3 regions of the Psychrobacter sp. Pi2-51 genome follow, and region 1 is predicted to be linked to each of the others. Evidence: predicted binding sites of a transcription regulator. Region 1 holds the regulator's gene; each other region holds the start of a gene.
What was found. The regulator PhoB, encoded in region 1, activates phosphate uptake and scavenging genes when phosphate is short. The targets are predictions, from matches to a motif close to TGTCATNAANCTGTCATAA.

Region 2: pstS (phosphate ABC transporter substrate-binding protein PstS) is a predicted target of PhoB. The motif match lies at 2,113-2,131, and genes of this name have one in related genera.
Region 3: JMY08_RS06580 (porin) is a predicted target of PhoB. The motif match lies at 1,746-1,764, and genes of this name have one in related genera.

The regions. Positions count from the first base shown of each region.
Region 1 covers NZ_CAJHBP010000019.1:20,412-24,686, reverse strand. The annotation lists gene JMY08_RS10325 (M23 family metallopeptidase) at 121-711, shown strand; gene phoR (phosphate regulon sensor histidine kinase PhoR) at 708-1,796, opposite strand; gene phoB (phosphate regulon transcriptional regulator PhoB) at 1,859-2,563, opposite strand; gene dtd (D-aminoacyl-tRNA deacylase) at 2,708-3,160, opposite strand; gene asd (archaetidylserine decarboxylase) at 3,277-4,119, shown strand; gene JMY08_RS10300 (DUF1287 domain-containing protein) at 4,267-4,275, opposite strand, start outside.
Region 2 covers NZ_CAJHBP010000002.1:128,569-132,843, forward strand. The annotation lists gene thiC (phosphomethylpyrimidine synthase ThiC) at 1-1,505, opposite strand, end outside; TPP riboswitch at 1,754-1,900, opposite strand; gene pstS (phosphate ABC transporter substrate-binding protein PstS) at 2,204-3,370, shown strand; gene pstC (phosphate ABC transporter permease subunit PstC) at 3,579-4,275, shown strand, end outside.
Region 3 covers NZ_CAJHBP010000008.1:139,137-143,411, forward strand. The annotation lists gene JMY08_RS06575 (porin) at 567-1,616, shown strand; gene JMY08_RS06580 (porin) at 1,902-3,023, shown strand; gene JMY08_RS06585 (CTP synthase) at 3,352-4,275, shown strand, end outside.

The DNA of each region.
Region 1 (4,275 bases):
CTATTTATTGTAATTGTATTTATGGGGGTAAAAACCATAGATAACAATGCTATACACACCTTGGAAGATAGGGGTTTTATAATACTAACTCAAACTACATCAGATATATAAGAGACATCAATGCTAGCAGATGGCAATAATCGACCACCAAAGCCAACACTATTCAGCCGTTTGCTAAGCCTAATAATAAGGGCTACGGTGTTACTAGCGCTGTTATTTGTATTTGATAAATTACTACCTAGCATTAGCCAACAGACACAGTCGTTTGTCGTGGCAAAATGGCAGCAACTGAGTTTATTGCAACAAGCGTTGCCAGTAGAAAACAGCCTACCCAGTCCACTACCAGAGCAGCATCTAACCGATACTTGGGGCGCAGCACGTAGCCAAGGGCGCTCCCATGAGGGCATCGATATTTTTGCAGCGCGGGGCACACCGATACAAGCTACGACGCAAGGCATTGTCAGCAAAGTTGGCGAAAATACATTAGGGGGACGCGTGGTAGTGGTGGTCGGACCGGGCGGCGCAGGACATTATTACGCCCATCTAGAGGATTATGCCGACATCGTACCCAATGACTGGGTCAATGCTGGTGATATCATTGGCTATGTTGGCGACAGCGGTAATGCTAAAGGAACACCAACCCATGTGCATTATGGTATTTATATCAATGGCAGCGCGGTGAACCCCTACCCACTTTTACAAAAAGATTAAGGTGCATCGGCAGAACGTACATAAGCGCTTGGAAATACGGCACTAAAGGTCGAGCCTTTGCCTTCTACCGACTCTATGGTTAGTTGCGCCTCATGTTGATATAAGACATGTTTTACAATTGCCAACCCTAAGCCCGTACCACCCGTAGCACGGCTGCGTCCGCTATCGATGCGATAGAAGCGTTCCGTCAAGCGCTCGATATGTTGGGGCGCAATACCGAGACCATCATCTTCGACGGCAAAGCGGCAGCCTTCCGATGTTTTTGTCCAGCTGATAGCGATGTTGCCACCCTTTGGCGTGTATTTGATAGCATTAATCACCAAATTGGATAAGGCGCTCGTTAAGTACATCTCTGAGCCATATAGTCCATCGTAAGTGTCTATCTGCAAATGAATAGTATGACCATATTCTTGGTTATACGCCTGCGCATCATCATAGATATGCGTCAGTAACTTGGTCATATCAATGTCATTTAGCTCATGCGTCTCTTCTATTTCGATGCGAGACAATAGCAGTAAGTCATTCACAATCCTATTCATACGGGCAGTCTGCTGGGTCATTAGCTCAAAACCACGCCGCCACTGCGGGGGCATATCCTCTTGATCGGAGAAGTTTTCTAGATAGCCCATCAGCACGGTCAATGGCGTACGCAGCTCATGCGAGACATTGGCCACAAAATCACGGCGCATTTGCTCCAAATGCTGCAAGCGGGTCACATCATAAATTATCAGTAGTTTTTCATCACCGAAAGGCGTCAGTTCACACTTTAGATAACGTTTAGGATCTCGCCATGACACCATGTGCACACCATCGCTCGGTGGCGTGATAGCCTGATAATACTGGCGAAATTCAGGCACGGTGATAAAGTCAAAAATGCTTTGACCTTTATTGCTTGACTGCAATAACAATAAATCTTCCGCTGCCTGATTCCACCATTCCAAACCATCATCATCATTGAGCAAAATAACCGCATCCCGTAGTGCTAGTAAGGCACTGCGGATTTTTTTGAGTTGATTTGTTGTATTGTGCTGGGCAACTTGCGCTTGCTCACCCTGTTGCTCATTTTTTATCGGCATTATCGTCATCGTTATCCTTGCTACTGTCTTCTGCGTTGTTTTACGCTTGCCACGACTTGTTCTGTCTTGGTCTAATTGGATTCGATCAAGCTGGAAAACCGATACCCAGTACCGCGCACCGTTTGTATCAGCGTAGCACAGTCATAAGGCTGTAGTAATTTACGTAAACGCCGAATATGCACATCAATCGTTCGATCTTCAATATAGACATTGCCGCCCCAAACCTGATCTAGCAGCTGTGTCCGTGTATACGCACGCTCTGGATGACTCATAAAAAATGCCAACAACCGATACTCTGTCGGGCCGATATCAATGAGCTGACCTGCCGCCGTTACGCGCTGGCTTTTGGGATCTAAGCTAAGCTTGCCGATTTCGATAGGCTTATCGGCGCTCAATGTACTACTACGACGTAGCACTGCCTTGATTCTGGAAATCAATTCCCGTGTCGAAAAAGGCTTGGTCATATAGTCATCAGCACCTGCATCAAGACCATGAACCTTACTGTCTTCCTCACTTTTGGCGGTTAGCATAATAACCGGTATCTCAGCGAGCAAATCGTCGTTTTTGAGCATACGACAAAAATCAATACCGCTTTTTTCGCCGGTCAGCATCCAATCCAATAATATGAGCGACGGACGGTGATCGACCACTTGCTGATGTGCCTCTGATGCGTCCGCAGCCTGCAAGCTATCAAATCCAGCCATCTCTAACGTCATCACAATCATTTCACGAATCGCAGGCTCATCCTCGACGATCAAAATTTGCTCATTGTACATACGGCAACCTTATTATTATAGTCAAAATATCAGCGTTCAAAAAGTTAGCATTCAAAAAATCAAGATACAGAAAGAGGCGATAAACACTCGCCCGTTTCTACTTATTAAACGGACTAATTATGACAGCATGATGACAGATAATTTTTATACTTCTAATAAAAAGTTTAATGGCCCATCATTGACGCTGGCAACTTGCATATCAGCACCAAACTGACCAGTGGCAACATTGTGATGCTGAGTGTTGGCATAATCAACCAGTTGTGCAAATAGCACTTGAGCAGCATCAGGTGCCATCGCGCCACCAAAGTCAGGGCGACGACCCTTGTCTGTTTTTGCCATCAAAGTAAATTGCGACACCAACAACAGTCCGCCACAGACCTGTTGCACATTTTTATCCAGTTTACCGACCTTGGCAGGATCTTCATCGTTTTCAAAAATACGATAGGCCAAGATTTTGTCGATCATGCGTTGGGCAGTTTGCAGGCTATCTTCATGCCCCAAGCCAATATATGCCAATATCCCATGATCGATTTTGCCAATACAATGCTGATCGACGACGACGCTGGCGTGGCTCACCCGTTGTATAAGTGCTTTCATTTACTGATTCCTTAACAGATTATGCTCAGACAATAATGTGCTGTCCATGATAAAATACAGCCATTAACTTGACTAATTTTTATTCTTATTTCCAATCCTATTTTGGTAGCCTTATTATGAATGTATTTACCACCTTACAACAGCTTGTCCCGCAGCAGCAACTGAGTAAAGTCGCTGGGCGTCTAGCCGCCAGCCGTCATCCGTACGTCAAACGTGCCTTTATTCGTGGTTTTGCCAAAGCTTACGGCGTCAGCTTAGGTGAGTATGAGCGTCAGAGCTTTAATGCTTATGAAAGCTTTAATGACTTTTTTACCCGTGAGCTCAAAGAAAATGCACGTACTATCGACAGCAGCGCCAACGGTATTGTCAGTCCTGCTGATGGTATCATCTCGCAGCTAGGTCAAATTGAAGACCATAAACTACTCCAAGCAAAAGGTCGTCATTATGATGTTGGCCAATTACTTGCTGACAGCGAAGATGGTAGCTACTTCGCTGATGGTAGCTTTGCGACTGTTTATCTCGCGCCCAGTAATTACCACCGTGTGCATATGCCATTTGCGGGTACATTAACTAAGACCCGATATGTGCCAGGTACACTATTCTCTGTCAATAATACCACGGCCGAAAACGTGCCTGATTTATTTGCTCGTAATGAGCGTTTGGTCTGTTTATTTGATACAGAATACGGCAAAGCTGCCGTGGTAATGGTCGGCGCTATGATTGTCGCTGGTATCGAAACCGTCGCCACTGGCAAAATCAGCCGCACTGAGGACATCCAAGAATCAGAACACAATATGAGCTTTGAAAAAGGCGCTGAGCTTGGACGCTTTTATTTGGGTTCAACAGCGATTGTCGTTTTGCCAAAAGCCGCAAAAGCGGATTGGCAGGACAGCATGAAAGCCAATAGCGTGGTAAAAATGGGACAGTTATTGGGTCAAGCAAAAACTCAGCAAGCTTAATTTGTAAGAAGCTCATAATACTGAAAAGCCCAGTTAAACGTAGATAATGACGTTTGACTGGGCTTTTTAATGGCTGTTAGTTTGTACTACTTCCATTTTGTATTGCTTGTTTTTACTACTTTAGGCTACCTTGTCCAAAAGCCTTTATCAATATCG
Region 2 (4,275 bases), on a different contig from region 1:
TCAGTCGTTAATGGCCCCAATGTATAAAATGGTGCGTCCGCACACAGCTCAAGCTGCAAATCCATATTTTCTTTGATACGGTTCATCGCGACGTGACCTGGTCCTTCAACCATGACCTGCACATCATGCTCCCATGCCACTTTGGTCAGCTCACCCAAGGTTTTGAGTTCGCTAAATTGCGCTTCATCATTGGCATCTTGTAAACAACCCGGACGTAGGCCATCACCCAAACTAAAGGCGACATCGTAGGCTTTCATAATCTCGCAGATATCTTCAAAGTGCGTGTATAAAAAGCTCTCTTGTTGGTGCACCATGCACCACTGCGCCATGATAGAGCCGCCGCGTGACACAATGCCTGTTAGGCGTCCGGCAGTCATTGGCACATAATCCAGCAGCACACCTGCGTGAATGGTGAAATAATCAACGCCTTGCTCTGCTTGTTCAATTAAGGTGTCGCGGAATATCTCCCACGTTAAATCTTCAGCCACGCCATCGACTTTTTCTAGCGCTTGATAAATGGGTACGGTACCAATCGGCACTGGTGAGTTACGAATCAGCCATTCGCGGGTTTCGTGAATATGATTGCCGGTGGACAAATCCATGATGTTATCCGCGCCCCAACGTGTGGCCCACGTCATTTTCGAGACTTCTTCATCGATAGAGGAGCCGAGTGCTGAGTTACCGATATTGGCGTTGATTTTTACCAAAAAATTACGCCCGATAATCATCGGCTCAGATTCAGGGTGGTTGATGTTGTTGGGAATGATGGCACGTCCAGCGGCCACTTCACTACGCACAAACTCAGGCGTGATAACCGTCGGCGTATTAGCACCAAAGCTCTCTCCATCATGTTGGCGTATGTCCGTCAAGTCATGCTGCTTTTGGGTTTCGCGAATGGCGATATATTCCATTTCAGGCGTAATAATGCCGCGACGTGCGTAGTACATTTGCGTGACGTTGCCTGTCTTGCCATCAACATCTTTGGCACGGCGCGGTTTATCAATGTGAGCAAATCGTAAGTTGGCAGTGCTGATATCACGCGCGCGCGTTTGTCCATACTGACTTGATAGACCTGTTAACTGCTCGGTATCTCCGCGCTCGTTTATCCAGCCTTCACGTAGTTTTGGCAGACCTTTGGTGAGGTCGATGGTGGCATTGGGGTCAGTATAAACACCTGAGGTGTCATAGACATAAAACGGTGGGTTCTGCTCCCATTCGTTCTCAGAAACGCCTTGCACAGGGGTAGGATCAAGCGTTATTTCGCGCATCGGTACTTGAATATCGGGTCTTGAGCCTTCGATATAAATTTTACGGGAGGCGGGCAAGATACGGTGCAAGTCGCGGGCATCTTCTTCAAAGCGCGCGTCTGTTTGATGGCGATGGGCAGGGGTTTTTAGGGCATCTGCTTTTTTATCCGCTTTGCTGGCAGTCGCGTTGAGCGAAGCATTGGCTGGGATATGAGTTTGAGCAGCTTTTGTGTTCGAGGTAATGTCTGAAATAGTCATATGCTGTCCTAGCGTGTTGGTCTAATAGTATAGGCAACACCGCCAGAATCTGCGGGGGTAAGCATATATGATACGGACAAATTCAATCGTAAAAAAACCTGCTAGCGCTATCAAACCTAAACGTAGTCAGTGATCTTTCGCTGATTGAGGGACGGAACTTATTATTAACGCTATCCATCAGCACAAAAAATACTGGTAGAGGTTGGCGATAATAAAAAGGCATTTCTGCACGCCCTTTGTACTTGTATAACATAGGCTTAAGACTTCCCTGCGTCGGTACTAACCGCATCAGGTTCGGCGGGTGATCTCTCAGCGAATGTATTAAAAGGCGGTTACTTTAATAAAGCGAATTTAATAAAGCCAGTCTTTAACACACCGCACCCCGAGTCTGTCAGTGTTGTGAATCTTATTCATACTAACAAAATTCTGCACCAACGGCTAATAGTATTTGGCTAAGCATATAACAACTTAAGATGGCGTCTGATGGTTTCTATGAATATGGTTGCATCAGGTTGTTATATATAAATTATTGATATAATTTGTATTTATTGAAAATATAGCAGTGCTACCTGAATATTATGTAAAGCGAATGAAAGATTGTGACAACTGTCATCAAACTGTCATAAAGATTTGGCAAGATAGCACGCATATCACAAACAATGCTTTTTCATATCGTTGTTAAACTTCAGGAGTCCTACATGCGTTATTCGTTATTAGCAGTAGCCGTTAGTTGTACATTAATGCTCACGGCATGTAATAAATCAACCGACACGGCAGAGCCCACTGCTGATACTAGCAGTAGCGCTGTTACCACGGCTGAGTCAACTTCTCAAACAGCCTCTTCTGCTACCACAGGTTTTAAATCTGCTGAAAATATCGCCATGAATATCACGGGTGCAGGTGCGTCATTCCCGCAGCCTATCTATGCCAAATGGTCTTATGACTACAATGGGGCAACTGGTGGCCAAGTCAACTATCAATCTATTGGCTCATCTGGCGGTATCAAGCAAATCCAATCAAAAACCGTTGATTTTGGTGCCTCTGATGCACCGATGACGCCTGAAGAGCTTGAAGAGTCTGGCCTTATTCAGTTTCCGACAGTTATCGGTGGCGTTGTGCCAATCGTCAACATCGACGGTATAGAGCCGGGCGCATTGAAGCTAGACGGTACGACCTTGGCAGATATCTATTTGGGTAAAATCAGTAAATGGAATGACCCAGCTATCAAAGCTATGAACCCAGATTTGACCTTGCCAGACGCGGCAATCACGACGGTATTCCGCTCAGATGGTTCAGGTACGACTTTTAACTTTACTGATTATCTGGCCAAAGTCTCACCAGATTGGAAAGACACGGTTGGTGTTGATAAAACCGTTAAATGGCCGACCTCTGCGACCGGTGCAGGCGGTAAAGGTAACGAAGGCGTATCAAGCTACGTTAACCGTATGAAAAACTCTATCGGCTATGTTGAGTATGCATACGCTAAGCAAAACAAGATGTCACATACGGCATTGAAAAATGCAGCTGGCAACATCGTGCAACCATCAGCTGAGACCTTTGCTGCGGCAGGTGATATTGATTGGTCACAACAAGAAGGCTTTTATAAAGTCATCACCAACTCTGAGACTGACCAAGCATGGCCTATCGCTGCTGCCACCTTTATCTTAGTACATAAGCAACCAGAGAATCCTCAGCAAGTCGCTGGCGTGTTGAACTTCTTTGACTGGGCTTATAGCCAAGGTGATGATGACGCTATGGCACTAGACTACGTACCATTCTCTGACACGGCAGTGGCCTTGTTCAAAGCAAAATGGAACGACGTAAAAGGTAGCGATGGACAGCCTGTCTATAAACCTGCTCAGTAATTCGATAGTCATTATTTAATAACGATCGAATTACCCTTTCAAACAACTATTCTCCGGTAGTTGTTTGAAAGGTTTTATCACAGCGAATTTAATCGCAAAGCCAATGATATTTATAGCTTCTGATACTCATATCTGCTGAGTTTGTTGTGATAAAACTTGATAAACACGCTCATTTTTTAATCTTATCCTATTGAATGCTGAGACACTTATGACAGACTTAAGGTCCCAACTGGCTAAACAAAAACGTTACGATGCTTTATTCGTCAACTCCACCAAAGCATTTGCCATACTGGTATTGATGTCTCTAGGTGGTATTTTAGTGTCGTTAATTGTCGGGGCTTGGCCAAGTATTCAAGAGTTTGGTCTAGGTTTTTATACCAGCAATAACTGGGACACGGTCGCCAATGAATACGGCGCACTTGCACCCATCTATGGCACCTTAGTGACCTCGTTTATCGCCATTTTGATAGCCGTGCCAGTGAGCTTTGGCATTGCCATATTTTTGACCGAAATGTGTCCTGCTTTTCTAAAAAAACCACTTGGTATCGCCATTGAGCTATTGGCTGGTATCCCCTCTATCATTTATGGTATGTGGGGTTTGTTCGTCTTCGCGCCATTCTTTGGTGATCACATCCAGCCATGGTTTATTGAACACGTCGGCCCTTTACCGATTATCGGTAAACTGTTTGAAGGCGCACCGATGGGACTGGGTATGTTCACAGCGTCCTTGGTGCTTGCCATCATGATTATTCCCTTTATCGCTGCCACCATGCGCGATGTTTTTTCCGTCGTGCCAGACTTATTAAAAGAATCAGCCTATGGCATGGGCGCGACGACTTGGGAAGTCATGTTCAAGATTATTTTGCCGTATACCAAAGCTGGTGTGGTTGGTGGTGTTATTTTAG
Region 3 (4,275 bases), on a different contig from region 1:
GATCAGGCATTGATGCATCTTACCCGTTTGTGACTGTCATATGTGTCAGAAATATGACAAACAATTCTTTATGAGCGCTATTTATTTATCAATAAGTAGCGCTTTTTTTGGGTCAATGTATCGTATTTATTACCGTCATTTAATATTATCAGTAATGATATTAATTAATGATTATCGTATCTATTTGAGTCGATAGGGGTTTTTTCGTAACGGTTCAAATATGACAAAGCATTTGTTATTCGATAGTAGATGTATCGAAAAAGCAAAAAAAAATGTTGCAAATTATGTCAAAGTTGTTATGCTTGTATTCGAAGTATGAGTTTGGTAACGGATGTTACGCAACGGAGTGATAAAGACCAAAGATTACATGGCAGTTACGTTCTAATCCCAGTCATGTGAGTCATGGTTTTTTTTGTCTTATTGTAGTAGAAATTCGCCACACTTGTTTTAGACCAATCTCGGTAGCCAGTTACATATTATATCTTTGAGGATTTGTGACGATACCATTATGGGCGCCGGCTAATCATAGCTTGCTCATTACTACAATTGTAAAGTGGAGATACCCCATGAAAAAACTACTTTTAGCTACAGCAATCGCAGCCCTATCTGTATCTGCAGCCAACGCAGCACCTACTGTTTATGGTAAAGCTTTCGTCGGTATGGACTACGTTAATTTAGATGATGAAACTCGTACTGATGATGATATGGATGCAGTCCAAATTAACTCATACTCGTCACGCCTTGGGTTTAAAGGTTCTGAAGCGATTACTGCTAATACTGACGTGATCTATCAGTATGAAGTAGGTATTAATATTGATGGTAACGCAGGTGACAGCAACAATATCGCATTCAAAAGCCGTGATACTTTCTTAGGTTTGAATAATGATAGCTATGGTGAATTCCGCGTTGGTCGTAATACTTCAGTTGTTGACTACGTAAATAATGTTGTGACTTCTGGCAGTGGCTTTTGGGATAACTTAGGCTCGAATCAGCTTGAAGAAAATGAAAATGGTTACAATATGACTGACAGCGGTCGTATCAACAACTCAATTATCTGGAAAGCGCCTAAATACAACGGTTTACCGTTAGATGTTGCACTTATGTATAGCGCTGATGAATCTTTTGTCTCTGATAGCGGTGATCGTAACAACGGCTTTGCTGCTGCAGCAATGTATGATGCTGGTACTGGTGTTACATTTGGTGTTGCTTATGATAAAGATGTTAACCTTTCTGGCGATTTAATTCGTGGTACGGCTAGTGTTGATCTAGGCAAGTATATGGCAGCTCCTGTAGTACTTGGTGCGCTATATCAAGTAGCTGATTTTGATAGTGATGCAGATAATAGAGGCGATGATAAAGAAAAAGGTCTAGTCCTTAGTGCTAAGATGGGTCTAAATAACTTCGCTAAGCCAGCTGCTGTTTACATTCAGTATAATAACACTGATAACTTGCTCGGTTTTGATGATGCTGATTCTGATCAGATCGTTGTAGGTGGTGAATATGTTTACAAATCGAACATGATTGCTCATGCTTATGTCGGTCAAAATTCAGCTGACCTCGGTGGTGATGATTATGATTTATTAGCAATTGGTGGCGGTCTAGAATACTTATTCTAGTATCAGACTCAAGTAGATAGTATAAAAAGACTCATCCTTCGGGATGAGTTTTTTTATGCGAAAAAAGAAAGTAGCCCTTCATTGTAATCAGTCTTAAAATAGATAGTTACAGGCATGTAAATTTTGTTCTTTCATCTTACTGTAATATTTGCTTGATAAAGTAGTGTCTAAGCCGTTCTGGTGGCTCGTTACATATCATGGTCTTGGAAGTTTGTAGCAATACCATTGTACCTGCCAGTCAATCTTAGCCAATTTATCACTCAAATCGTCAAGTGGAGATACCCTTTGAAAAAATTACTTTTAGCCTCAGCAATTGCAACGCTATCAGTTTCTGCCGTTCAAGCCGCGCCAACGGTTTATGGCAAAGCATTCGTCACTGCTAACTATGTCAACGCTGAGCTTGATCGTCAGTCTATGGATCTGCCTAACGACACTATCAATATCAATGAAGACAGCAGCTCAGTACAAGTCAGCTCGCATTCTTCACGTCTAGGGTTCAAAGGGTCCGAAGCAATCACTGCTAATACCGATGTGATTTATCAATTAGAGTATGGCATCAAGATCGATGACAGCGGTAGCAGCAACATTGGTTTTAAAAGCCGTGACACCTATCTAGGTTTTAAAAACAAAGACTACGGTCAATTTCGCTTTGGTCGCAACTACTCAGTGTCAGATTACGTCAACAACGTAACCGTTAACGAAGGTTATTGGGATAATATCGGCTCAAGCTCTCTTGGTGGTGATGGTACGCTGAGTGAGGCGCTTACCTTGACTGATGGTGAGCGTATTAATAACTCAATCGTATGGATTGCACCCAAATACAATGGTCTACCATTAGAGCTTGCCTTACAATACGGTGCTGATGAGTCTTTTGTCTCTGATAGCGATGACCGTGACAGTGGCTTTGGTGCTTCATTGATGTTTGATCCAGGTACTGGCTTTACCGCAGGTGTGGGTTATGACAAAGACATGAGCGTCACAGGTGAGATTCTGCGTGGTAGTGCCAGTGTCGATTTGGGCAAATACATGGCTTATCCAGTGAAGCTAGGCGCGCTATACCAGCAAGTTGATTTTGATAATTCAGATGATGAAGAGAAAGGATTGGTCGTTAGTGCTGAGATGGGTTTGACTAACTTTGCTCGCCCAGCGTCTGTTTATCTTCAGTATGATAAGACTGAAAACTTGGCTGGTCTTGATGGCAACGACTCAGACCAAATTGTATTGGGCGGTAAATATAAGTTCAAAGACAATATAATTGCTCATGCTTATATCGGTCAAAACTCTGCAGATTTAGAGAACGGTCTGCTCGTTGTTAGAAACAATGCTGATGACACCATTGACTCAGTTAAAGCTCGTGGTGATGCGGATGTATTTGCTATCGGTGGCGGTTTAGAATATAAATTCTAACTCAATATAGTCAGTTCAATATAAAAAAGAGACAGTGTGACTGATATGAATTTTTTGTACCCTCTGTCTGCGCTTGCACAGCAAGCAAGAAAAATTTGTACCAGTCACGCATTATAATGTCGTGTATCCATTTTATTTAGTATCAACTATATGCTGCATAAATACTCTGCTAAAAAGCTCATCCTTCGGGGTGAGTTTTTTTATTATGCGGTTTTAATCAATAAACATTGAGCAAAAACTAAGAGTTTCGGATAGTTTGCGCTTTTGCCCTATATTTTTTGGCGTATCTTTAGTAAAATCCTTCTTTACCAATTACCGAAAGAGTACTATGACCAAGTTTATATTTGTGACCGGTGGGGTAGTGTCCTCACTAGGAAAAGGTATCACTGCTGCTTCTCTTGCTGCGATACTCGAAGCGCGCGGTGTGAACGTGACAATGACCAAGATGGATCCGTATATTAACGTCGATCCAGGTACCATGAGTCCGTTCCAGCATGGCGAAGTGTTCGTCACTGAAGATGGGGCGGAGACGGATTTAGATTTGGGTTATTATGAGCGTTTTTTACGCCACTCTAAGATGAGTAAGAGTAATAACTTTACCAGTGGTCGTATCTATCAGAACGTACTGAATAAAGAGCGCCGTGGTGAGTATCTGGGCGGTACTGTGCAGGTTATCCCGCATATCACTGATGAGATTAAGAGCAAAATCCTTGCCAGTGGCGAGGGTTATGATATCGCTATTATTGAGATTGGTGGTACGGTCGGTGATATCGAGTCGCTGCCCTTTATGGAAGCGGTACGCCAGATGCAAGTAGAGCTAGGTCGCAATCGCGCCATGCTGATGCATTTGACCTTGGTACCTTATATTGCCAGTGCCGGCGAAACCAAAACCAAGCCTACCCAGCATTCGGTTAAAGAGCTTCGTTCTATTGGTTTACAGCCTGATGTCTTAATTTGCCGCTCTGACCATCATATCTCACAAGACAATCGCCGTAAGATTGCATTGTTTACCAATGTCGAAGAGCGTGCGGTCATCATGTGTGAAGATGCGCAAAGTATTTATCAAATACCGCGTACCCTTTATGAGCAAGATCTTGATGATTTGATTTGTGAGCGCTTTGGTTTGGATGTACCTGAAGCAGATTTGAGCGATTGGGACAAAGTGGTTGAAGCCCAGCTCAATCCTGAATCAACGGTCACCGTAGCGATGGTCGGCAAATACGTCGAGCTGCCTGATGCGTACAAGTCAATT